3 regions of the Vagococcus martis genome follow, and region 3 is predicted to be linked to each of the others. Evidence: predicted binding sites of a transcription regulator. Region 3 holds the regulator's gene; each other region holds the start of a gene.
What was found. The regulator NrdR, encoded in region 3, represses ribonucleotide reductase genes. The targets are predictions, from matches to a motif close to ACACNATATATNGTGT.
Positions count from the first base shown of each region.

Region 1: the regulator NrdR is predicted to act here: its motif matches at 4,196-4,211, upstream of nrdH (glutaredoxin-like protein NrdH).
Region 2: the regulator NrdR is predicted to act here: its motif matches at 4,527-4,542, upstream of nrdD (anaerobic ribonucleoside-triphosphate reductase).

Region 1 is NZ_MVAB01000001.1:925,532-933,521, reverse strand. Features, by position in the region: gene BW731_RS04460 (phosphate/phosphite/phosphonate ABC transporter substrate-binding protein) at 1-202, shown strand, start outside; gene nrdF (class 1b ribonucleoside-diphosphate reductase subunit beta) at 380-1,351, opposite strand; gene nrdE (class 1b ribonucleoside-diphosphate reductase subunit alpha) at 1,365-3,527, opposite strand; gene nrdI (class Ib ribonucleoside-diphosphate reductase assembly flavoprotein NrdI) at 3,505-3,885, opposite strand; gene nrdH (glutaredoxin-like protein NrdH) at 3,888-4,121, opposite strand; gene BW731_RS04435 (hypothetical protein) at 4,522-5,109, shown strand; tRNA gene BW731_RS04430 (tRNA-Lys) at 5,166-5,238, shown strand; gene BW731_RS04425 (hypothetical protein) at 5,414-5,719, shown strand; gene yycF (response regulator YycF) at 6,160-6,864, shown strand; gene walK (cell wall metabolism sensor histidine kinase WalK) at 6,877-7,990, shown strand, end outside.
Region 2 is NZ_MVAB01000001.1:1,729,054-1,737,043, reverse strand. Features, by position in the region: gene BW731_RS08405 (response regulator transcription factor) at 69-743, shown strand; gene BW731_RS08400 (hypothetical protein) at 768-1,547, opposite strand; gene nrdG (anaerobic ribonucleoside-triphosphate reductase activating protein) at 1,652-2,230, opposite strand; gene nrdD (anaerobic ribonucleoside-triphosphate reductase) at 2,275-4,467, opposite strand; gene BW731_RS08385 (DUF3324 domain-containing protein) at 4,706-5,719, opposite strand; gene BW731_RS08380 (hypothetical protein) at 5,742-6,059, opposite strand; gene BW731_RS08375 (DUF4822 domain-containing protein) at 6,085-7,533, opposite strand; gene rny (ribonuclease Y) at 7,688-7,990, opposite strand, start outside.
Region 3 is NZ_MVAB01000001.1:2,371,755-2,379,744, reverse strand. Features, by position in the region: gene plsY (glycerol-3-phosphate 1-O-acyltransferase PlsY) at 1-51, shown strand, start outside; gene rpmF (50S ribosomal protein L32) at 100-279, opposite strand; gene BW731_RS11545 (YceD family protein) at 335-895, opposite strand; gene dnaI (primosomal protein DnaI) at 976-1,914, opposite strand; gene BW731_RS11535 (replication initiation and membrane attachment family protein) at 1,911-3,314, opposite strand; gene nrdR (transcriptional regulator NrdR) at 3,342-3,806, opposite strand; gene BW731_RS11525 (MFS transporter) at 4,106-5,722, shown strand; gene coaE (dephospho-CoA kinase) at 5,744-6,355, opposite strand; gene mutM (DNA-formamidopyrimidine glycosylase) at 6,366-7,196, opposite strand; gene polA (DNA polymerase I) at 7,215-7,990, opposite strand, start outside.

The sequences.
Region 1 (7,990 bases), 1.4 Mb from region 3:
TTATAATGATACTATCTCTGTGAGTACAAACTCTAAAAATATGACAGACGACTTGAAAGAAGCATTACAAGAAGCATTTATCAACATCGCAGATACTGACAAAGGTAAAGAAGTGATTGCGATTTATAGTCACGAAGGATACACTAAAGCAACTTCAGCTGACTACGACAATGAAAGAAAAGCGCAAGAATTAGTACAATAATCTAAATAAAGAAGTGGTTCAGATATAAGTATGAATCATTTCTTTTTTATCTTAATTAATATACGACAAATCTAAAAATTTGCGTCAGCGTTTTGTCACAAATTTTTAGATTTGTCGTATGTTTAAATTAATAAAACTCCCCAACAGGCTAATCACCTGTTAGGGAGTTTTTTGTTTTTACATACCAATTAAATAATCATTGTCATCCATTGCTTCAACGGTACCAAGTAAGTAACCATTACCAACTTGTGAGAAGAAGTCATGGTTGCTTGTTCCAGTTGATAGACCATTCATGACGATTGGATTCACGTCACTTGCTGTATCTGGGAATAGTGGGTCCATACCTAAATTCATCAACGCTTTGTTTGCGTTGTAACGCAAGAATGTTTTTACTTCTTCTGTCCAACCTAATTTGTCATACAACAATTCAGTGTACACTTCTTCATTTTCATAAAGAGTGAAGAGTAGGTCATACATCCATTCTTTCATTTTTTCTTGTTCCTCTTGACTTAGTTCATTAAAACCTAATTGGAATTTATACCCAATGTAAGTCCCATGAACTGACTCGTCACGGATGATCAATTTAATGATTTCAGCGACGTTTGCTAATTTGTTGTTTCCTAGATAATACAAAGGTGCATAAAAACCAGAGTAGAATAGGAATGTTTCAGCATAAACGTTTGCTACTTTTTTTTGTAAAGGAGAGCCATTTAAATAAATTTCATTAATAATCTCAGCCTTTTTTTGTAGTTGAGCATTGGTATTTGTCCACTCAAAAATTTCTTCAATCTCAGCTTTAGTATTTAGTGTACTGAAGATGGATGAGTAGCTTTTTGCGTGAACCGATTCCATGAACTGAATGTTATTCAAGACTGCTTCCTCATGAGGCGTACTGATATCTTGTCTTAAGGCTTCAATGGCACTTTCTGACTGAATCGTATCAAGTAGTGTTAAACCACCGAAAACTAAGCCAATATTTTCTTTTTGAGCGTCATTAAAATTACGCCAATCATCTAAATCATTTGATAATGGAATACGTGTATCTAACCAAAATTGTTCAGTCAATTTTTCCCAAGTTGACTTATCAATAATGTCTTCAACAGCGTTCCAGTTAATTGCTTGGTAATAACTATTGTCTAACGCAGTCATTTATTGCTCCTCCTTAAATAACACAGCTTTCACATTGATTACTTCCAATTTCTTCCTCGTCATCAGTATACGTACGAACGTAGTAAATTGATTTAACACCTTTATGGAAAGCATAGTGACGTAAAATGTTTAAGTCACGCGTTGTTTGTTTTGTTGTATTAGTTTTCCATTCATACAAGCCTTCAGGTATATCTGAGCGCATAAATAGAGTCAAGCTCATTCCTTGGTCGATATGTTTTTGAGCTGTCGCATAAACGTCAATGACTTTACGCATGTCCATATCATAAGCAGACGTGTAATAAGGCATGGTGTCATTTGATAAGAAAGGTGCTGGGTAATAGATTTTCCCAATTTTCTTTTCTTGACGTTCTTCAATCAAGCGAGTGATTGGGTGGATGCTGGCACTTGTATCATTAATATAAGAAATTGAGCCATTTGGTGCTACAGCTAAACGGTTTTGATGGTATAAACCAAATTCTTTAATCGATTGTTCTAATTCTTCCCAGTCTTTTGCTGTTGGAATAAAAATACCATCGAACAATTCTTTGACTTTATCAGAAGATGGTTTAATTTCTTCATTAATATACATGTCAAAGTACTCGCCAGTTGCGTATGTTGAGTTTTCAAAGTTATCGAATGATTCATTGCGTTCTTTTGCAATATTGTTACTTTCAACTAAAGTCCAATAGTTTAATAACATGAAATACACATCTGTAAATTCTAATGATTCTTCTGAACCATACTCCATTTGATTTTTAGCAAAGTAAGTATGTAATCCCATGGCCCCTAAACCAATTGTATGATTTAGTCGGTTACCGTTTTGGATTGATGGAACCACTTCGATATCAGAAGCATCTGTGATATAAGTTAAAGCTCGTGTCATTGTTTTAACAGATTTTCCAAAGTCAGGGCTATCCATTAAGTTAACAATATTAGTTGAGCCTAAGTTACAAGAAATATCTGTTCCAAGGACGTCATATTCTTGGCGATCGTTAATGACAGATGGTTTTTGGACTTGTAAGATTTCAGAACATAAGTTACTCATAATGATTTTACCATCAATAGGATTTGCACGGTTGGCAGTGTCAATGTTGATGATATAAGGATAACCAGATTCTTGTTGTAATTTACTAATTTCATTTTCTAAGTAACGCGCATCAATTTTTTGTTTTCTAATACGTGGATTCGCTACTAAGTTATCGTATTCTTCAGTTATATCGATGTAAGAAAACGGTATGCCATATTCTTTTTCTACACTATATGGACTGAATAAGTACATGTCTTCATTGTTACGAGCTAATTCGTAAAATTTATCTGGTACTAACAAACCAAGTGATAATGTTTTAACACGGATTTTTTCATCAGCATTTTCTTTTTTGGTTGATAAAAACATTTCAATGTCTGGATGGAAAACGTTTAAATAAACCACACCAGCTCCTTGACGTTGGCCAAGTTGGTTACTATAACTAAAGCTATCTTCGAATAATTTCATAACAGGAACGACACCACTTGCAGCACCTTCAAATCCTTTGATTGGAGCTCCTGCTTCACGTAAGTTTGATAGTGTGATACCAACACCACCACCAATACGTGATAGTTGTAACGCACTATTGATTGAGCGACCGATACTGTTCATATCGTCAGTCACTTGGACTAAGAAACAAGAAACTAACTCACCACGACGCTTACGTCCAGCATTTAAAAAGGATGGGGTTGCTGGTTGGTAACGTTGATGAATCATCTCATCTGCTAAGCTTAAGGCTAATTCTTCATTGCCATCAGCAAAGTATAATGCGTTAAATGCGACACGATCTTCATAACGCTCTAAATATTGTGTGCCGTCATTTGTTTTTAAGGCATATTGAGAATAAAATTTATAGGCAGCCATAAATGACTTAAATGTAAAGTGTTGTGATTCTAAGTAAGTGTATAAAGACTCAATAAATTCAATCGAATAATTGCTTAAAAAGTCTTCTTCTAAATAATCGTGTTCAGTTAAAAAAGATAACTTATCTTCTATAGAAGAAAACTGCTTGGTATTTGGTTCCACATTTTCTTTAAAGAATGCATCTAAGGCTTCTTTATCTTTATATAAGGGAATTTGATCATTTACAGGGCGGTTGATTTCGTTGTTAAGTTCGAAATACGTTACATCAGTCAGGTCTTTTAGACTCAAATTCATTCACTACTTTCTTAAAATTTTTTACATCTTCATCAGTTCCACTAAATTCAAAAGAAAAGACGAGAGGGATGTTGTAATCTTTGGCGATGTCTTTTGCAGTAAACACAAATAAGTCTCCAAAGTTTAGATTGCCACCACCAGCGACACCTAGTAAGTGCTCTTGGTTAGTTTTATACTCAATAAAATCGTTCACTACTTCTGTGACTTCTTTGTCATAAGTAGGAACGATCAATAGGTAATCTTCATTCATCTCATGAAAAGGATTTGTTGTATCTATTTCATAAAATGGAAAATCTAGTTTATTAATAAAACGTCTTGTCTGTCCGGTTAAAGAAAAAAAGACTAGATTCATGATTAAACCGCCAACGTTCTAAGTTGGTCAGGTCTAAACCCAACGATTGTCACGTTGTCATCCATTGTTTTTAAAACAGGCACGCTTTGGAAGCCTTGTTTTTTTAGTGAATCAATATATTGAGGTTCATTGTCAATGTTGATTTCGTTAAATTCTACATTTTTTTGTGCTAAGAATTTTTTAGTCATTAAACATTGAGGGCAGTTATTTTTTGTGTACAGTGTGATTGTATCCATGAGTATTTCCTCCTAAATTGTTCCGGTAATATAAATACAAGTATAGCTTGAAATAAAAAAAAGTCAATAATTAAACACTAGATATTGTGTTCGAATTATTGAAAGCTACTAGCTATTGTGTTTTAGGACGAATATATTTTTTCATTCATCTACAATCTATCTACGACAACAGTCTCTAGTATAGACATAGACATAACAAAAGTAAATAGGAAAAATGTCGAAAAAATGACAATTTTGTCGTGTGGTCGGACGAAACTCATAATCAGGGCACATTAGGTTATCTATATAATATTAGATAGGATAAACGCTTTCTATAAATAGTGGACATTTTAAAATACATGCGTTATATTTAATGAACAAGATGTTTATCCCTCATTTTTTATAAAGAGGAGTGAATGAAATGAGAAGAGATGGTGGGGCAATGATAAATGAACATTTAGAAGAAGCAAATCGTTTATTTGAAGAAGCGATGAAGGAATCAACTAATAAAATAAATACATTTGAAAAGACGTTTTGGTATAGACAATTAAGCTATTCTGAACAAATGATATCACGACAAACGATACTGTATGTTAGTGAATACATGTTTGATTACCATTTTCAGACACTTAGTGAGTGGGATGAAGTAGCTTTACAAGATATTTTACTAGATATTTTTCCTCATGAAATTGTGGCTGGGCCAAAATTTTTTGAGAAAGCTGTCATTGTATTGGTCAAGTTTTTTGAATTTTTATACTATCACGAACAATACCCTCAAGGATTGGCTCTTGCTGAAAAAACAAAAGGGTTATCCGATATGTTATTAGTAGAAGTAGATTCATTATTGCGTCATTCACCAGAAGAAAATTTATTATCACTAGGTGAAGAGTTAGGACTTGATACAAGTAGCTTAGATGATATTGATTGCTTATATAAATTAGCTGAGGCTATTCAAGAAAAAGATGCTCGTTCTCAACGTATTGTGCCTATAAAGACACGTAAAATATAGTATAAATTCTTGCGAGAAAAAATAACTAGTGATATAATAAATTTGTTCATTTCTTAGGGCTGTTAGCTCAGTTGGTAGAGCAACGGACTCTTAATCCGTGGGTCATGGGTTCGAACCCCCTACAGCCCATTTATGAGAAGAAGAACGTTGATATGTAAGCATTTGATAAGGTGCTTGTATATCAGCGTTTTTTATTTTATACAAAAGTAAGAAAATGTGATATAAATAATAGAAAAAGGCTTTTAGTACGTGAAAAAAGTCTTTAATGGTATAATAGGTTGTAAAGAGATGGAGGATGATGAGTATGAAGAAATCAACAAAATGTGTCATGGCAGCAACTGGTGTTGCTAGTATTATCGTGATAACTAAATTAACAAAAAAAGGAATTGAAAAAACATCAGAGTCTGTGAATCGTTTGAAGTATAGATTGCTAGTAAAAGATAAATTACAGGATAATCAAAATCTTTTAGCTATTGTAGATGATTTAGATGATGATGAGTTAAAAACGATGGTAAACGTCTTTGAACGTTTAGAAGTAGAACCAACAGATCGTCATATTGAGTCTTACTTAAAATCAAAAATAGACGCAATAAAATCTCACAATAAATAATAATAAGACAATTAAAATAACAGAGAACACAAAAAAAGTTGAGAATACTCTCAACTTTTTTTGCTTCTGTAAGACTAGACTTTGTAAGGGAAGGGGAAACCTAGTCTTACATCAATTATTAGCCGAATAAATTAAATGAATTAATTTATATATTAATTTTAAGTCATATGTAGGAAAGTAACAATGAAAAAGGAGAAGATAGCTAAATAACACAGATTATAATGTTTATAAACATTGATAAATCAATCAATTTAGACTTATCATTTTTTTCTTATACATACGCAAAATCCAAAAATAAAATAAGTAATATTTACTGAAAACAAACGTAAAATTATGAAATAATTCAGAAAACCTCAAATGTTTTTTAAGTATTCAAAATGTTGTATAATAGAAAAGACGACTTTATAGAAATGAAGAAAAATAAAGGATGGTGACGGATAGTGAAAAAAATATTAGTTGTAGATGATGAAAAGCCGATTTCAGATATAGTAAAATTTAATTTAACAAAAGAAGGATATGAAGTATTTACCGCATTTGATGGTGAAGAAGCCGTAGAGATGGTGGATGAAGTGACACCTGATTTAATTATTTTAGATTTGATGTTACCTAAAAAAGATGGTCTAGAGGTATGTCGTGATGTCCGTAAAAAATATGATACGCCGATAATTATGGTAACAGCCAAGGACTCTGAAATTGATAAAGTGTTAGGCTTAGAGCTTGGAGCTGACGATTATGTAACCAAACCATTTTCTAATCGTGAACTAGTGGCACGTGTAAAAGCAAATTTACGTCGTCATGACAATACGACAGCTAAATTAGAAGATACGCCAAATAATGAGTTGACGATTGGTGCGTTAACCATTCATCCAGATGCGTATGTTGTTTCAAAACGTGGCGAAACAATTGAGTTGACTCATCGTGAATTTGAATTATTACATTACTTAGCTAAACACATTGGCCAAGTTATGACGCGTGAACATTTACTTCAAACCGTTTGGGGTTATGATTATTTTGGTGATGTGCGTACAGTAGACGTGACAGTGAGACGTTTAAGAGAAAAAATCGAAGACAACGCAAGTCACCCAAATTGGTTGATTACACGTCGTGGTGTTGGTTACTATCTTAGAAATCCAGAACAAGATTAGGTGAATCGTATAATGAAAAAAAAGAGAACGCCCTTTTTTTCATCTGTTCACTTTAAAATTGCTTTAGTTTTTGTGCTTTTGTTGATGATTTCAATTGAGATTATCGGAGCAATTTTTATTCGTGTGCTAGAAACATCAACTATTCAAACATTTGAAGAAAATGTCACCAATCAAGTGGAGACTCTAGCGACGAATCTAAGTTCTGAAATCAGCAAAAAAGATGATTCACAACAAGAATCAAATTTAAAGAGAATATTGGATGAGTTTTCCAAAAATGATATCTTGGAAGTTCGTTTAGTAGATGACAAAGGGATTGTAATTGCAACAAGTGACCCGAATCTTCAGGGAGATGTCGGAAAGAAAAATGATTACGAATTGTTTAATTCATTTAATCAGAAAAAAGAAGAGCGGACAGATCCTCAAACAGGGCAACGAGTGTTTATTAATATTGAACAAATTTACTCGCCGACTGGAGATACTGTTATTGGTTCGCTTTATGTCAAAAGTAACATTGAAAGTAAGTATCAACAAGTCAGTGACATCACGATGATTTTCTTCTATGCTTCCATGATTGCATTAGTTTTTACTTTGATTATTGCACTACTTGTGTCCCGAACTATTACAAAGCCAATTGGTGAGATGAAACAGCAAGCAGATCGCATTGCTAATGGTGACTATTCCGGTCAGGTAGAAGTCTATGGGAAAGATGAGTTAGGACAATTAGGTGAAACTTTTAATGAATTGTCTTATCGTGTTAAAGAAACGCAAGAAACGATGGATGCGGAACGTCGAAGGTTGGATAGCGTACTGACTCATATGTCAGATGGTGTTATTGGAACTGATAGACGAGGGAATATCATTTTGATCAATGATACCGCACTGAACTTACTTCGAATTGGGACGGAAGATGTGATTAACCAATCCATTTTAGACCTTTTAAAATTAGGTGATGATTATAGTTTTAGAGATTTACTAGAAGTCCAAGAAGATGTATTACTAGACTTTAGTGAAGATTTTCAAGAAACAACCTTGATACGTGCTGAATTTTCGATGATTCGTCGAGAGTCTGGTTTCATTAGTGGGTTGGTGTGCGTACTACATGACGTAACTAAAAAAGAAAAAGATG
Region 2 (7,990 bases), 640 kb from region 3:
AGACCTATGTCTCACTTTATCAATTTATTTATAATATAAATCAAGAAGTTAATTAAGGGAGCGATATTATGACGATTATGTTGATTGAACCTAACCATGCATTAAAAAAAACACTTACACAGCTTTTAACGAAGAATGGCTATCATGTTATATCCGCAACTTCTGATGATTTTTTATTTGATACAATCAATGAAAAACAACCACAATTAATTATCATGAATGTTGATTTAAATCAAATGGATGGATTCTTTTGGTGTCAAGAAATCAGAAAACAATCAACTATCCCTATCATCTTTCTTTCTGATAACAATACTATTACTGAACAAAAACTAGCTATTGAAGCCGGAGCTGATGATTACCTTAGCATACCATTTGTGACTGATTTACTTTTAGTAAAAATCACATCACTTCTTAGAAGAACATACGACTACATTAAACATCAAACACCATTTATCCTTTCTCACAATGGGCTTACTCTAGATACTGAAAATAATACTTTAAGAACACAACATCACTGTATTGAATTAAGTAAAAATGAATGTCGTTTACTCGTTATTTTGTTTAAACAGCCTGGTAAAGTGATCAAACGCGAAATATTTCTTCGTGAATTATGGAAAGATGAACGTTATGTCGATGACAATACTTTAACAGTTAATATTAATCGCATACGAAAAAAAATGAAGTCTCTTGACGTGAACTTTGGGATTCAAACCAAAATTAAACAAGGATATTTTATTCCATAAAAAAAGAGGTGTTCTCCACCTCTTTTAAGCTAGTTTCACAACAGTAATTTTATCTACAAAAAAATGTTCATCAAACACAATATCTTCGCAATCTCTTGCTGCGACTGAACAAATAATAGCTTGTTTTATTATCTCCTCTGTTGAATTATCTTCATTAGATAGTCCTGCCGCTAATCCGCACACCATTCCTTCATGATTAACCTGTTTTATAGTCTCATCGTTACATAATACCTGAAATATTTCCTCATGATGAATGACATACCCATTACCGTTAATGTCATAAATAAATACCATTGGCACATCCTCAAATAAAGGATCTGTTAGTAATTCAGAGGGCATACTATTTATTAGAGTTTCTTCAGACAATGATAATAATTCAGGTAATCTATCTTTTTTTAAACACAAAGCATATGGTTTTTCATCTCCAGCTAGAGCCATTTTTATCGCAGGAGTTGTTCCGCTAAATACGATACGTTGGGGGCTTATTTTATTCTGAAATAAGGTTTGATAAAACATCTGGTTTTCTTGTAGTAAATCAGATGACATGACGACTGAGTCACTACCTTCAATGAATAGTCTATAGTCTGCTAATTCATTGCTATATAAAGGAACAGATTTTTCTGATTGATTGTAAAATTGTTGCTCAAACAAACTATCTGATGTGACAGTATCATCATCAATGAACTCTAACATTGGAATTGTCCCTAATGTTGGTTCTAATCGTTCGATAATTTTTTGTTTTGCTGTTACTTTTTGTCGAGTTGCTTCTGTGTTCTTTTGAGATAAATTAACGAATACTATCATGTATAACACCCCTAATTTTTAATAGGTTGATTATCACAAATAAATTTAACTTTTTAAGGATGAAATCGTAAAAAAAAGATGAATACATTACGCATTCATCCAATTTAACGAAAGTATGCTTCCTTATCTAAACATTTTTCCCAAATAACTACATTAGATTTTTCTAACGACTTTGCGACGTCTATAATTCTTTGATTACTGCTACCTCTAAATTGTAAGGTTAAATCTCTCTTATCTAATTCGAACCTTCCATCTATCAAAACGTCAATCAAACGAAGTAATTCCAGTTTATCATCTGTTTCTTGCAATAACTCTTCAAATGTATAACCAGACCAAGACCAAATATCTTTTGACGAACCGAATTCATCTCTAACACGTTGTACTAGCGATAGACACACTTCAGTATTTAAAAAAGGTTCTCCGCCTAATAAAGTCAATCCTTGAACATAATCATGAGATAAGTCCTCAATAATTTTATCTTCCAATTCTTTTGTATAAGGAGTGCCGTAGTTAAAATTTTGAATCGCACGATTAAAACAGCCTTTACAAGCAAATAAGCATCCACTTACATAAATACTACATCTAACACCCTCACCATCAACAAACATAAATGGTTTATAATCAGCAATGTACCCTTTACTATATTTAGCAGATTCCCACTCTTTTGGTTTTGGATTTCTCATTTCTATACTCCTTTAAAAAATAAAAAAGAGTGTGACACTCTTTTTTATTTCATATGTTTTACTCGTGATGAAATTTCTTTGTGACGACCATGAACCATTGGTCTTGCTTGTGGGTTACCTAAGTAGCCACATGTTCGTTTTACTACATCACATGTTTTTGGGTCATTATTGTGGCATTGTGGACATTCAAAACCACGTTCAGTTGGATTAAAATCTCCTTCAAAACCACATTCATAACAGTGATCAATTGGGGTATTAGTCCCTAAGTAGCCAACCTTATCATACGCATAATCCCAAACAGCTTCTAATGCCTTTCTATTTTGTTGTAAGACTGGATACTCACAATAGTGAATAAACCCTCCAGAACAATATTTAGGATAATCTTTTTCAAAATCTAATTTTTCAAAAGGCGTTGGATTTTTTCTTACATCATAATGAAAACTATTCGTATAGTATTCTTTATCTGTAATATTTTCAATTTCACCAAATTTTTCTTTGTCTAAACGACAGAAACGATCCGTTAAACTCTCACTTGGTGTCGAATACACACTAAAGTGATAACCATACTCATCACCCCATGAATCTGTATGTTGTTTTAAATATTTTAAAATCTCTAAAGTAAATTCTTTTGCCTCAGGATTGTCTTCCCATTCCCCACCAAAAAATGATGAAGCCACTTCATACAACCCTATATAACCAAGTGACACAGTTGCTCGTTTATTTTTAAATAATTCATCAACTGACTCATTTTTATTCAATCTATCACCAAACGCCCCGTACATATATAAAATCGGTGCATTAGCTGGTGTTGCTTCAATGCATCTCTTCACACGAAAAACTAACGCGTCTTTTGCTATTGCTAAACGTTCATCTAGTAAAGACCAAAACTTGTCTCTATCACCACTGGCTTCCAAAGCAATGCGTGGCAAATTAAGTGTCACCACACCTAAATTCATTCTTCCAGCATTCACTTCTTTTCCTGTTTCATCTTTCCAGCCTTGTAAAAATGAGCGACATCCCATTGGTACTTTAAAACTACCCGTCAATTCTACAATTTTGTCGTAATTCAATACATCAGGATACATTCTTTTTGTTGCACACTCTAATGCTAATTCTTTGATATCATAGTTTGGGTCTGTCGGTTTTAAATTCACACCATCTTTAATGGTAAATATTAATTTTGGAAAAATCGCTGTACGATGTTCCCCGCCAAGTCCTTTAATACGATTCAAGAAAATCGCACGTTGAATTTCTCTCTCAAACCAATCTGTTCCAAGACCAAAACCTAACGAGGTAAAAGGAGTTTGACCGTTAGAAGTAAATAGTGTATTAATTTCATATTCTAAACTTTGCATAGAATCGTAGATATCTTTGCTGGTTTTTTGTTTCGCATATTCATCATGCTTAGACTCGTCATCTATCCATTGTTTCGCATCTTCTAAATGTTTTTTATAGTTTTTTTTCGCAAAAGGTGCTAAAAACTCGTCAATTCGATCTGCCGAGCATCCACCGTACTGACTAGATGCCACATTCGCAATGATTTGAGAAATTTGTGCTGTAGCTGTTTGGATTGACTTAGGTGATTCCACTTCAGCATTTCCTATTTTAAAGCCATTATTTAACATGCTTTCAAAATCAATCAAACAGCAATTCGTCATTGGAGAGTATGGATGATAATCTAAATCATGGTAGTGGATTTCACCTTTTTGATGAGCATTTGCTACATGAGAAGGCAATAATTTTAGGCCAATTGATTTTCCAACAATCCCTGCTGTCAAATCACGTTGTGTGTTGAATACATCACTATCTTTATTCGCATTCTCATTGACTAGTCGTTGATCCTTATCAAGTAATTTACCGATTGTGACATTAATATCCGTTGATTCTGCTCTCTCAAAATCACGTTTAGTTCGATAATTAATGTATTCTTGTGCAAGGGCGTATTCTCTATTTTCCAGTAAAATATGTTCAACAATATTTTGTATCTCATAAATTTTGACGTCTTTAGAAAAACGCTCACTAATTTCTGATACAATTTTTTGCACAAGAGCTTCAATTTTTTTTGTCGATAATTCATCAACTGGACCATTTACTTTATTCTCAGCTTTTAATAAGGCTTCTGTTATTTTTTTAGCATCAAATTCGACAACACGGCCATCTCTTTTGATGACATTTATTCGGTTGATCTCATCTAGACCTTTGCTCACTTTTTCGTTTAATTCAATTATCTCTATCATTATCATCGTGCTCCTTTTAAGAATTCACTTATTATCATATCCCAGCACCTCCTTTTTTTCAACTATATATAGTGCTTTAATTTTATTTTTTAATCAAAAAACACTATATATAGATACAAACATTGATGTGTCAACTTTTATTCTTGTCAATAAATTATTTTGTTTTCTAATTCACTAATAAGCACAAAAAAACAAATGAGTTTCTTTATGCAAACTCATCTGTTCTAACGTTTTTCTATTATTTTTTGTTCGTTCTAGTTTTTTTATAAACAACAAATCCTATAACGAGAATAACAACTAACGCGATACCTAGTATAATCCATGTTTTTGATGAATCATTTGACACAACTAAGCCATTATTTAGATTACTTGCTTGTTCTCGGTTAATAGAAAAATCAGCTTCCCATGTTTCATCAATATGACTTTCTTTAGAAATAGCATGAATACTTATAGTATATTCTCCTGATTTTATGTCAGTATCTTTTAACGATAATTTGGGAGAAAATAGACTGTTAGGTGCTAGTTCTAAATGAGTATCGGATTGCTTAAAAATAGATTGTTTACTTTTTTTTGACTTAATATCATATTCAATAGATAAATCTCTAATAATTAACGGGCTTGTATTACTGAGTGTTACTACTAAATCGTAGGAATTTGTCTCTTCTTTCACTTCAATTTTTTTATAGCTCATTTTTGCTGGCATTGTCAATTCATTCACATCAATTTTTATCGGAATATTATAGGCAAATTGATTTTGTACACCACCATTTTTATTTGCGTCATCTTGCTTTTCAGTTATATTTATAGCACCTAAAAGCTGACCAGAAAACTTATTTATCGATAAATCTAATGCCATTTCTACTTTAAGAGAACTATTAGCTGAGACTGTTTTTTCACCACTACCTGACATCACTTCTGAAAGTTTAATTATCTGACTATCGTCGTAAGGATGATCTGTACTATAACTAATTTCACCTGAACTGGTCGTCATGCCATCAAGCACATTTACATCAAATACCTTATCCTCGCTACTCTCATTCACAATCATAAAGTCAAAAGATTGTTTTACATCTTCATTCACTTTAATATGGTAATAATCGGATGCATCTGATAATTGATTATCAGGAAAAATAGGTTGGACATAAAAAGTACCTGAGGCTGCAATAGACAGCTTTGTTCCTAATAAAATCGCTACAATGATTATCATATTGCTTATAATAAAACGTAATCTACCTCTATACAGTTTGGTCATTCTATGTCCCCCTTAGTTTCCGTTAGCTCTTGTTATTTTTTATTACTTTTTTACTTAGCAAAAAACTTATCAAACTAGCAAGGTATAATATACCTACTATCTTTGGTACTTGTGTGTCACGTGTTTTGGGTAATTCTACATTTGACTGAGTGTGAGTGTCAGTAGGCTCTTTTTTACTATTAGTACGACTAGTTTCAGTTGGTCTAATCACTCTAACTGTTGCTTTACTCGTTATTTCCTCGCTCAACACCACTTCATCATTTACTGTAAAACCTATAAAGAATAACATTCCAATCCATACTATGCTTAATAAGCTTTTTTTCTTCCAATCAGTAACCATTTTCCCTACTCTTATAAATACCATTTTAAACTTTAGGCGTTAACGTCCAAACCACATTGGCTCCGTACACGCCTGTTTGTAATAATTTAGCATCACCAATCGTAAGTTGTGGATTTAAGTTAACTGATTTTGATTCTGTATTTCCTTCGTGATAACCTACTTTAAAAATTTCTTGTTCATCAGAATTTTGTAGATTAACGGAGTTATTAACTGTTAATGATTGTTCATTAGTAGTTGGATTTAACATGATACCTAAACGATTTAATAAAAATCCTTTATTGCCAAACGGACCATCTGTAAGCTTTGTTCTAACACTCCACTCATCTTTTTGACCACTACCAGTTCTTGTATCAATTACTTCAATTTTTGATTTTCCTGATTGTTTCTCATTTAATGAAGTTGGGTTGTTTTGTGTATTTAAATCTTCAAATTCAATACTGGCATCAATATTTGCTGTGTCACTAAATCTAACTGTTCCAGCTGCAGTGGGACTATCCACTTTTACAATAGCATTAGAATTAACTTGATCTTCTCTATCCGATTTAATTGGTGGCATCACAATTACTTCATCTGATTCTGGTAATGTGAATTCTAATGGAAAGGCTCCTTTATATGGTTCATGTTCGACAGTAATACGAATAGCATTACCACTCGCATCTTTTCCTTCTCGTTCATATGTAAAACGCTCATTGTTTAATTCAGTCAATTCTAAAGTAGCGGCATATTTAATTGTATTACCAATAGCAACATGTGTCCTTTCCTTATTACCATTAATGACATCAAAGTAACCATAATCTCCTCGTGATTCTCCTGTTTCTTTATTAAAGAATTCATAGCGACCTGTTTTACTATCATAACGAGCCAAACCTAAATAACCTTGATTATACTCTGATACATCATTACCATTACTATCAAGTGCTTTAGTTCCTTGCCAAAATGTGGCGCTTAATATATTACGCCCTGGAATATCTTTTTTAATAGTCCCTGTTTCAAGAGATAAATTTGGAAAATTAATGGTAAACGTCAGTTCTTTATTGTAAGGCACATGTTCTACAAAAACTGGTCCAGTCTCACCATTTTTTTGCTTACCATCTCTTCTATAAGTAAACATATCACTATCTAATCTGACCATATCAACAACTGCATTATAACCTCTTTGAGAAATTAAAATTCGTTTTTTTCCATCTGGTGTCACAAAGAATACACCTTTATCTCCTCTTGACTCACTAGTAGACTTATCAAAAAATTCATAGCGATTCGTTTTACTATCATACTTAGCTAAACCAATAAAGCTACTATTTAAATCTGTTACATCATTACCATCTTTATCATAAACATTTGTTCCTTGCCAATTTGTATTCGACAGTGTCAGATTTGGATCAAAATCTGTTGCAAATACTTTACTTCCTCCAACCACTACAATTGTTGAAATTGCTATAGAAACTAATACATTTTTTACACTTCGTTTTTTCATTATCTCATCTCCTTTTAATTGATAAATTGAGTATAACAAGTAAAAATTAACTCCTTATATCTAGAAAATAAAACATTATAACAAATTATGAACGACTATGAACTAAATTTCTTTGCACAAAAAAAGACCCAGATTTCTCTGAGTCTTTTCATTACTATTTAGCATAATCTACTGCTCGTACTTCACGAACAACAGTTACTTTAATGTGTCCTGGATATTCAAGTTCGTCTTCAATTCGTTTACGAATGTCATGTACTAAAATAACTGCCTCATCATCTGTGACTTCATTTGGTTTAACAGCCACACGTATCTCACGACCGGCTTGAATAGCAAAACTTGTATCAACTCCTGGGAAGTCATTAGCGATACTTTCTAATCGTTCTAGACGTTTAATATAGTTTTCTAATGATTCACTTCTAGCTCCTGGTCTCGCTGCTGACAACGCGTCTGCTGCTGC
Region 3 (7,990 bases):
GGGACAGAAAGCAAAGTTAATTTTGGTTTAAGAAAAACAAAAAACCGTTAGACTCCATGGTTAGTCTAACGGTTTTACATTTTCTATTAAAAATGTAAATTATGCTTCTTTAGTCATAACGTCTTTTCCATCATAATGACCACATGAAGGGCACACATGATGAGATTTTCTCATTTCACCACAGTTGCTACAAGCTGTTAAACCTGGTGCAGACAATTTGTAATGAGTACGACGTCTATTTTTACGAGCTTTTGACGTTTTTCTTTTTGGTACTGCCATTTAGATACACCTCCCTACTAACTTAAATACGTGACAAGTCACATATATTCCAATCCTACTGCTCATCTTCCTTGAAAAAGTCAGATAATTTAGCAAGACGAGGATCAATGGTTGATTGTGTTTCAGTTTCTAACTCTTCGATGATATCATCTTCTGAAACAACTTGCCAAAAGTCTCCTTTTGGTAATTCTGTTGATTGCTTTTCTTCTTCTGTTAAAACTTGTAATGGTAAATTTAGTAGGATAAAATCTTCAATTGCTTCTGTTAAATCAATCAAGTCTTTTTCCAATACAATTATCAAGTTTTTATCATCTTCTGGTACATCTTTCAATGCATCATACTGTCTTGGTGTCATATACTCTTCATCAATGATGAGGTCTAGTGGCAACTCAACAGGTTCAAGTGAACGAGATGATGGTACAGTAAGAATGGTTTCAACCGTCATATGAGCGTAATAACCTAACTCATCAACTTTTAAAAACCCATTTACTTTAATCGGAGAAATATCAATAATAGATGGTTCTCTTTGTTTTAAAGAGGCGTTTAAATCAATCGTTTCTTCAAAATCAACTTGACTTCCACGAAACTTATTTAGTTCTGATAATGCCCACTTCATTCTATCACTCCTTAAGCAACAAAAATAATTATACTAGTCTGTAATTCCTTTGTCAATCAGTTTTTGATAACAGACTGACGTTAAAACTCGTTATCTAAACGACGGTTCTCACCAATCATTGTGATTTGTTTTGAGAGGTACTTGATTCGTTCCATAATCCTCTTAGCTTTAAGCGGCTCATCGTCTCCTTTTTGTGAGAAGCGTAGATGCTCTTCTTCGAGTTGTTTCATGTCTAGATTAGATGAGAAAAACGTTGGTAATTTTTCTTGCATACGGTACTGTAAGATAACACCCAGTATATCGTCTCTTATCCATGTACTCATTGAATCTGCTCCAATATCATCTAACATTAAGATAGGTGTTTTTTTTACACTATCTAGCTTAGAAGCCACACTGTCATCTTTGATTGATTGTTTCATTTCCACACAAAACGTTGGGAAATGTAAAATTGTGCTCTTCACGCCTTTGATTGCTAAACTATTTGCAATCGCACCTAATAAATACGTTTTTCCGACGCCAAACGTTCCATACAAATATAACCCTTGATGAAATTCTTTCGGATTGTCTAGATAATCATTCATAAATGTAATAGACGCACTTAATGCTTCTTTTCGTTCAGAGGTAATATTGAACGAATCCAAGGAAGCCTCTTTAATGTCTTTAGGCATGGAAATGGCATTTACCCTATTACGAACTGTTTCGTATTCTTTTTTGCGAATCAATTCTTCTGTCGGTACATACGTTACATCAATAAAGTGATGATTTAAAAACAATTTCGGTTCATAGCCAGGTGCAATCATAGAAGCATCATTGGCTAAAAATTTTTCTTTTTCTTTTACATATTCATAAAGTTTTGCTGAGCTTTTTAAAATATCTTCGTCAGATAAATACTCTCTATTTGATGCGATAAATTCTTGTACATCTTTATCTTTTTGCACAACTTCCATCAGTTGAATTAATCGCTCGTTAATATTTTGATTATTCACCGTTCGATTTAAATGCTGGTTTATGTGTTTCACGATGATCCACCACCTTGATTAAATTGTTTGAGTTGCGCCTCTAGTTGCTTCAACTCATCTCCTGCTAAAGGTGTTTCTTTTCTCACAGTAGCACTACTTGCCCATTCTGGTAAGGTTTCTTTTCTAGCAGGTTGTTTTGTGTAGTTTCGATTATACGTTTTCTTCACTTTTTTATTTTCAGACTCTTTTTTAAAGTTCTTGACTTGAATGAGTGCTGCAGATGCCGTTGTAATCTTATTCTGTGACCAGTCATTGGCTATAGTATTTACCATATTTTGGTTTAAAGACGAATTATCTAAAACAACTAAACAATAGTGTATCAACATGTTAATAACCTCAACAGGTAAGTTTGACTGTTTCTTCAAGTTTTCTATCGTCCACCGTTCATTCTGTGAGACAAACCCGTTTTTCTGATCTTTAATTGATTTCAAAAAAACAAGTGGGGGAATCTTCTCACAAGAGACGATAACATCAATCTCTTGTTGAGTGAATCCTTGATGTTTCAAATCGTTTTTATGTCGGCTAAGTTGTTCGTCACTATATGTCGTTGGTTGAGCTTGTACCGTATTTTGTCCAGTTGGCTTTTTAGCTTGATGGTACGTCTTATAGATACGTCTCTTAAACTCTTTGACATCAACTTGATTAGTCACATAGTCCAAACAATACTTCACATGATGAATCATATCAAGTTCATTAATGCCATATAACCCATGAACCGTTAAAATAATTGGTTTAAACTCATTAACTAAGAATGATTCATCGATATTTAATCCTGCCAAACTATCAAAGAAAAAATCCCAATCAAATGTTTTTGGCTCTATTTCAGGTTTTTTACCAACAGGTGCTTCTTTCATTTGTTGCGTGGTATCTGATAAGAGTTCGTTGGCTTGTACCAAACGTTCTGATGCAATATGAAATACATCAACATAACTACTCGTTACATCTGTATATTCAGATAACTCAAGTTTTTCCGGTTTAAATAATTCAACTAGGTAATTAAATCGCTCTTCACCTACTCTATCTAATAACAACAAACATAGTGTCTCATCAGATAAAAAAACTTGTGGCGATAATATATTTTCAAGTGAGTAGATATAATGATACCCCTCATCTTTTTTTCGGACATATGTTTTTAATAACCCAATTGCCTCAAGTCTAGTTCTTGCTTGATACAATTCTTGAAGCCCGTTATTCATCATATCTTGTAAAATAAAATGCCTGGTTGGTTTTTTAAAACTGTCTTTGTTAATGATTAAATTATGATACAACACTAACGCATTACCACCAACAATTGGTTGATACAGTAGGTTTAAAACACGTGTATCTTCTCCATTTAACAAGCTACAGTAATGTACCTCAAATGTATCTTTAGGCTTTAAATGGGGCTGTGTTTTAGTCACCTATTCTCACATCACTTTCTCTATCTATTAATCTACTTGCTCTTTATCAATAATTTCTTGTAACTCTTTCAAAAACACACTCATATCTTTAAACTGACGGTAGACACTGGCAAACCTAATATAAGCTATCTCATCAAGGTTGACTAATTCTTCCATCACATATTCACCAATCAAATTCGTTGAGACTTCGTTTTCCCCGATACTTCGAATCCTATTTTCAACTTTCTCAACAACTTGCTCCATTTGATCCATTGACACTGGACGTTTTTCCGCCGAACGGACTAAGCCTCTTAATATTTTCTCACGATTAAACTCTTCTCTTGCACCATTCTTCTTTACTACAAGCAATGGTGATACTTCGATGCGTTCAAACGTTGTAAAACGAAAGCCACAATCTTCACATTCTCTCCTACGTCTAATAGCACGATTATCATCTGCTGGACGACTATCTACCACTCGCGATCCACTATAGTGACATCTTGGACATTGCATTTCTTTTCACCTCTTCTTTAAAGACGTCTTGATAGACTAAATAGTAGGACTATTATAACATGTAATACTACTATTGGTATAGATAAAGAATTTTGTAGAAACTCCTAACTCAAGTATTCATCACCCTTTCCCGACCCTTTTCCAGATATTTTATGACTATTCATGAATTTTTTTATTAAAAAAAAAGCAATTTTTAAGTCACATGTAAAAAAAGTTTGATTTTCTCGCGTATCGTGTGACAGATTGTCACTTTAGGTGTAAGATACAGTCGTAATAAAAATTTAAGTGAGGTGTTTTAAGTGACAGACACAACAGCAGTACAACCAAAAACAGTGAAACACAAATGGTGGGCATTAGCGATTTTAGCCTTATCTGTTTCATTAGTGGTTATTGACGGAACAATCGTCAATGTATCTATTCCAGTTATTATGAAAGATTTAAAATTATCCTTTACCGATGCTGAGTGGATTATCACGCTTTATTCTTTAATTTTTTCTTCCCTTTTGATTACAATGGGACGCATCGCCGATAATTTCGGACGAAAAAAAATGTTGATTATAGGGATTGCCATCTTTTTAGTAGGATCTATTATGGCAAGTTTCTCTAAAGATATCACCTTTATGTTAGCAGCCCGTTCAATACAAGGTTTAGGTGGAGCAACAGTTCTTCCAACCACATTATCCGCTGTTAATTCGCTCTTTTTCGGTAAAGATCGGATTGTCGCTTTTGCCGTATGGGGTTCTGTGATTTCTGGTATGGCAGCAATTGGGCCATTACTTGGTGGTTATTTCACCACTTACATGACATGGCATTGGATTTTCTGGATTAATTTACCAATTGGGTTATTTATTATTTTAGCGTCATTAAAATATTTACCAGAAACTTATGGCGAAAAAATGACAAGTGGGTTTGACTTTATTGGATTTATTTTATCAACTATCGGCTTAATTTTATTGGTATTTGGTATTATTGAAGGCCGTAATTATGGTTGGTGGCATGTAAAAGGCGATCACCCAACACTCTTTAACTTATCCATTATCCCAACATTACTTGTTGTAGGAGCTCTTTTCTTTGCATTATTCTTAGTTTGGGAAGCTCATTTGATTAAAAATAAAAAATCTCATTTACTTGATTTATCTTTATTCAGATTTAAAAGTTTTTCATTGGGAAATACGATTGCTGGGATTGTGGCAATTGGTGAATCCGGCTTATTATTCCTATTGCCTTTATTCTTACAAAACATCTTAACATTAAGTCCAATTAAATCAGGAGCAATTTTAGCGATGATGGGGCTTGGAGCCTTTTTAGCTGGTGGGATGGCGTCATTTATCGTTGAGAAAACGTCCGCATCATTTGTTGTCTCACTTGGTTTATTCCTTGAAACACTTGGGTTTTTTGGATTCTTTAAAACAGTTGACCCAAATAATGGCTTAACTTGGATTATTGTCTGGTTAGTGGTTTATGGTATTGGGTTAGGTTTTGCTTCTGCCCAATTAACCTCTATTGTCTTAAAAGACGTGCCACCTGCTCAATCTGGTCAAGGATCAAGTATCCAATCTACTGTTCGTCAAATCGGTTCTGCTTTAGGGATTGCAATTATCGGAACAATTTTTGGCTTACAATTACAACATGATATCCCACATACTTTAGATAATGTTGGATTACCAACACAAGTCCAAAAATCACTTGAATCAAGTGTTATTGGTAGTGCCGGTTCTTCTATTAGAGTATTAAAACAATCTAATCCAGAAGAGTTGCACTTAACAAAAGATATCCAAAATGATATCGTTAAAAAATTAGACAACAACTTTACTAATAGTGTAGTCAAAACAATTGGTATTGCATCAATCATTATGCTAATCAGTTTTGTTTTAACGTTTGGTTTATATAAACGAAAAAACAACGCAACAAAATAAAAAAGAAATCACCTGAAAAGATTATTCAGGTGATTTTTCTTTTATAAATGTATCAAACCAAGTTTGTACTTGTTTCAGCGTTTCATCTATTCGTCCACTATTATCAATCACCACATCAGCCCGTGATTTTTTTTCTTCTAGGCTCATTTGGCTGTCAACTCGCTTAATTGCATCATTTTCTTTGAGATGATCACGTGTCATCAAACGTTTTAACTGAATGTCTCTTGGTACATAGCAAACCATAACATCATCCACCATTTCGTCATAACCACCTTCATATAAAAGGGGAATATCAAGCACGATGAGTGACGGATCAGATTTTTTACAAAGTTCAATCATTTCCAAAATACGCGTACGAATCTCATCAGACAAAATATGATTGAGTAATGCTCGTTTGGCATCATCATTAAAAATAATCGTTCCTAATTTTTTTCGATCTAACGTGCCGTCTTCTAACAACACATCTTTACCAAAGTGTGACACAATCTTTTCTAATCCTGGTTTTCCTGGTTTAACGACTTCTCTTGCAACAATATCTGCGTCAATAACTGGAATATTTTTTGATCTAAACATTTGCGTAACGGTTGATTTTCCGGAAGCAATGCCTCCTGTTAAGCCTAATAAATACGTCATGCTCATCCTCCTAATCGTGAGTGACTTGACAAACTGGACAAAAATGCGTACCTCGTTGGGCAACTTTTATTTTTTCGATTGAGTGACCACATCGCTTACAAGGTTCCCCTTGCTTGCCGTATGCCGATAAATACACTTGGAAATGTCCAGCATCTCCTAAGGCATTTTTATATGTTCGAATCGTCGTACCACCAGCTTCAACAGCTGTAGCAAGTACGTCGATAATCGCTGCATGTAGCGTATCAACTTCTGTTTTGGTTAATTGCGAAGCGACTTGTTCTGGGTGAATACATGACTGATACAATGCTTCGTCTACATAAATATTTCCTAACCCTGTCACAAGCGTTTGATCGAGTAACAAAGGCTTAATTGCACGATGTTTTTTCTTTAGTTGCTTTCTAAATACTTCTAAATCAAAATCTGGTACCACTGGCTCAGGTCCAAGTTTTTTAATTCCTTTATACTCTTCACCAAGACCTTTTGGCTCAAGTGATAAACGACCAAATTTTCTGACATCTAAATAGCGCAACTCTGTCCCATCAGTAAATTGAAAACGGACATGCGTGTGTTTTTGAATGTCGTCTGTTTGATTATGATATTCAAACTTTCCTTCCATTCTCAAATGGCTAATCATATCATTTTGACTTAGTTTAAATATTAGAAATTTTCCTCGTCGGTCAACGTCTAATATTTTTTGACCAACCAGTGTATGAATAAAATCATCTACTTCAGGAGACTCGACAATTTTTCCCCAGTCAACAATCACATTGTTTATTTCTTTATCTTTAACAAGTTGGACAAGGCCTTTTCTGACCGTCTCAACTTCTGGTAATTCAGGCATTGGTTCTACCCCTTTAAGTTATTTTGCATCATACCATGTGTCGCCATAACTACTATCTGCTCTTAGTGGCACAGATAATTCAACAGCATGGTTCATTGTGTCTTCAACTAATTTTTGTAAAGCTGGAATTTCTTCTTCTGGTGCTTCAAATACTAACTCATCGTGTACTTGTAACAGCATGGTGGCTTGCATGTTTTCTTCTTTAAGACGTTTGTTAATCTTAATCATCGCAATCTTCAAGATATCAGCAGCACTTCCTTGAATTGGTGTATTAATCGCCGTTCTTTCAGCAAATGAACGCAAATTAAAGTTTCTAGCATTGATATCAGGTAAGTAACGACGGCGATGATACAACGTTTCAACGTACCCTTTGTCTTTTGCCTCACGAACAATGTCTTCCATGTATTTTTTAACCCCTGGATACATGGCAAAATATCTATCAATAAACTCTTGAGCTTCTTTTCGTGTAATGCCTAAATTTTGTGATAAACCATAGTCACTAATACCATACACAATCCCAAAGTTTACGGCTTTTGCTTGACGTCTCATATTACTATCGACGTCTTTTGCTTTTTCAATACCAAATACACGCATGGCTGTACTAGAATGGATATCCATCCCTTCGATAAATGCTTCTTTTAAATGCTCATCATCTGAAATCGCTGCTAACACACGTAATTCAATTTGAGAATAATCAGATGCAAATAATTTCCAACCTGTTTTTCGTGGAACAAAGGCTTGACGAATTTTACGGCCTTCTTCTAATCGGATTGGAATATTTTGTAAGTTAGGGT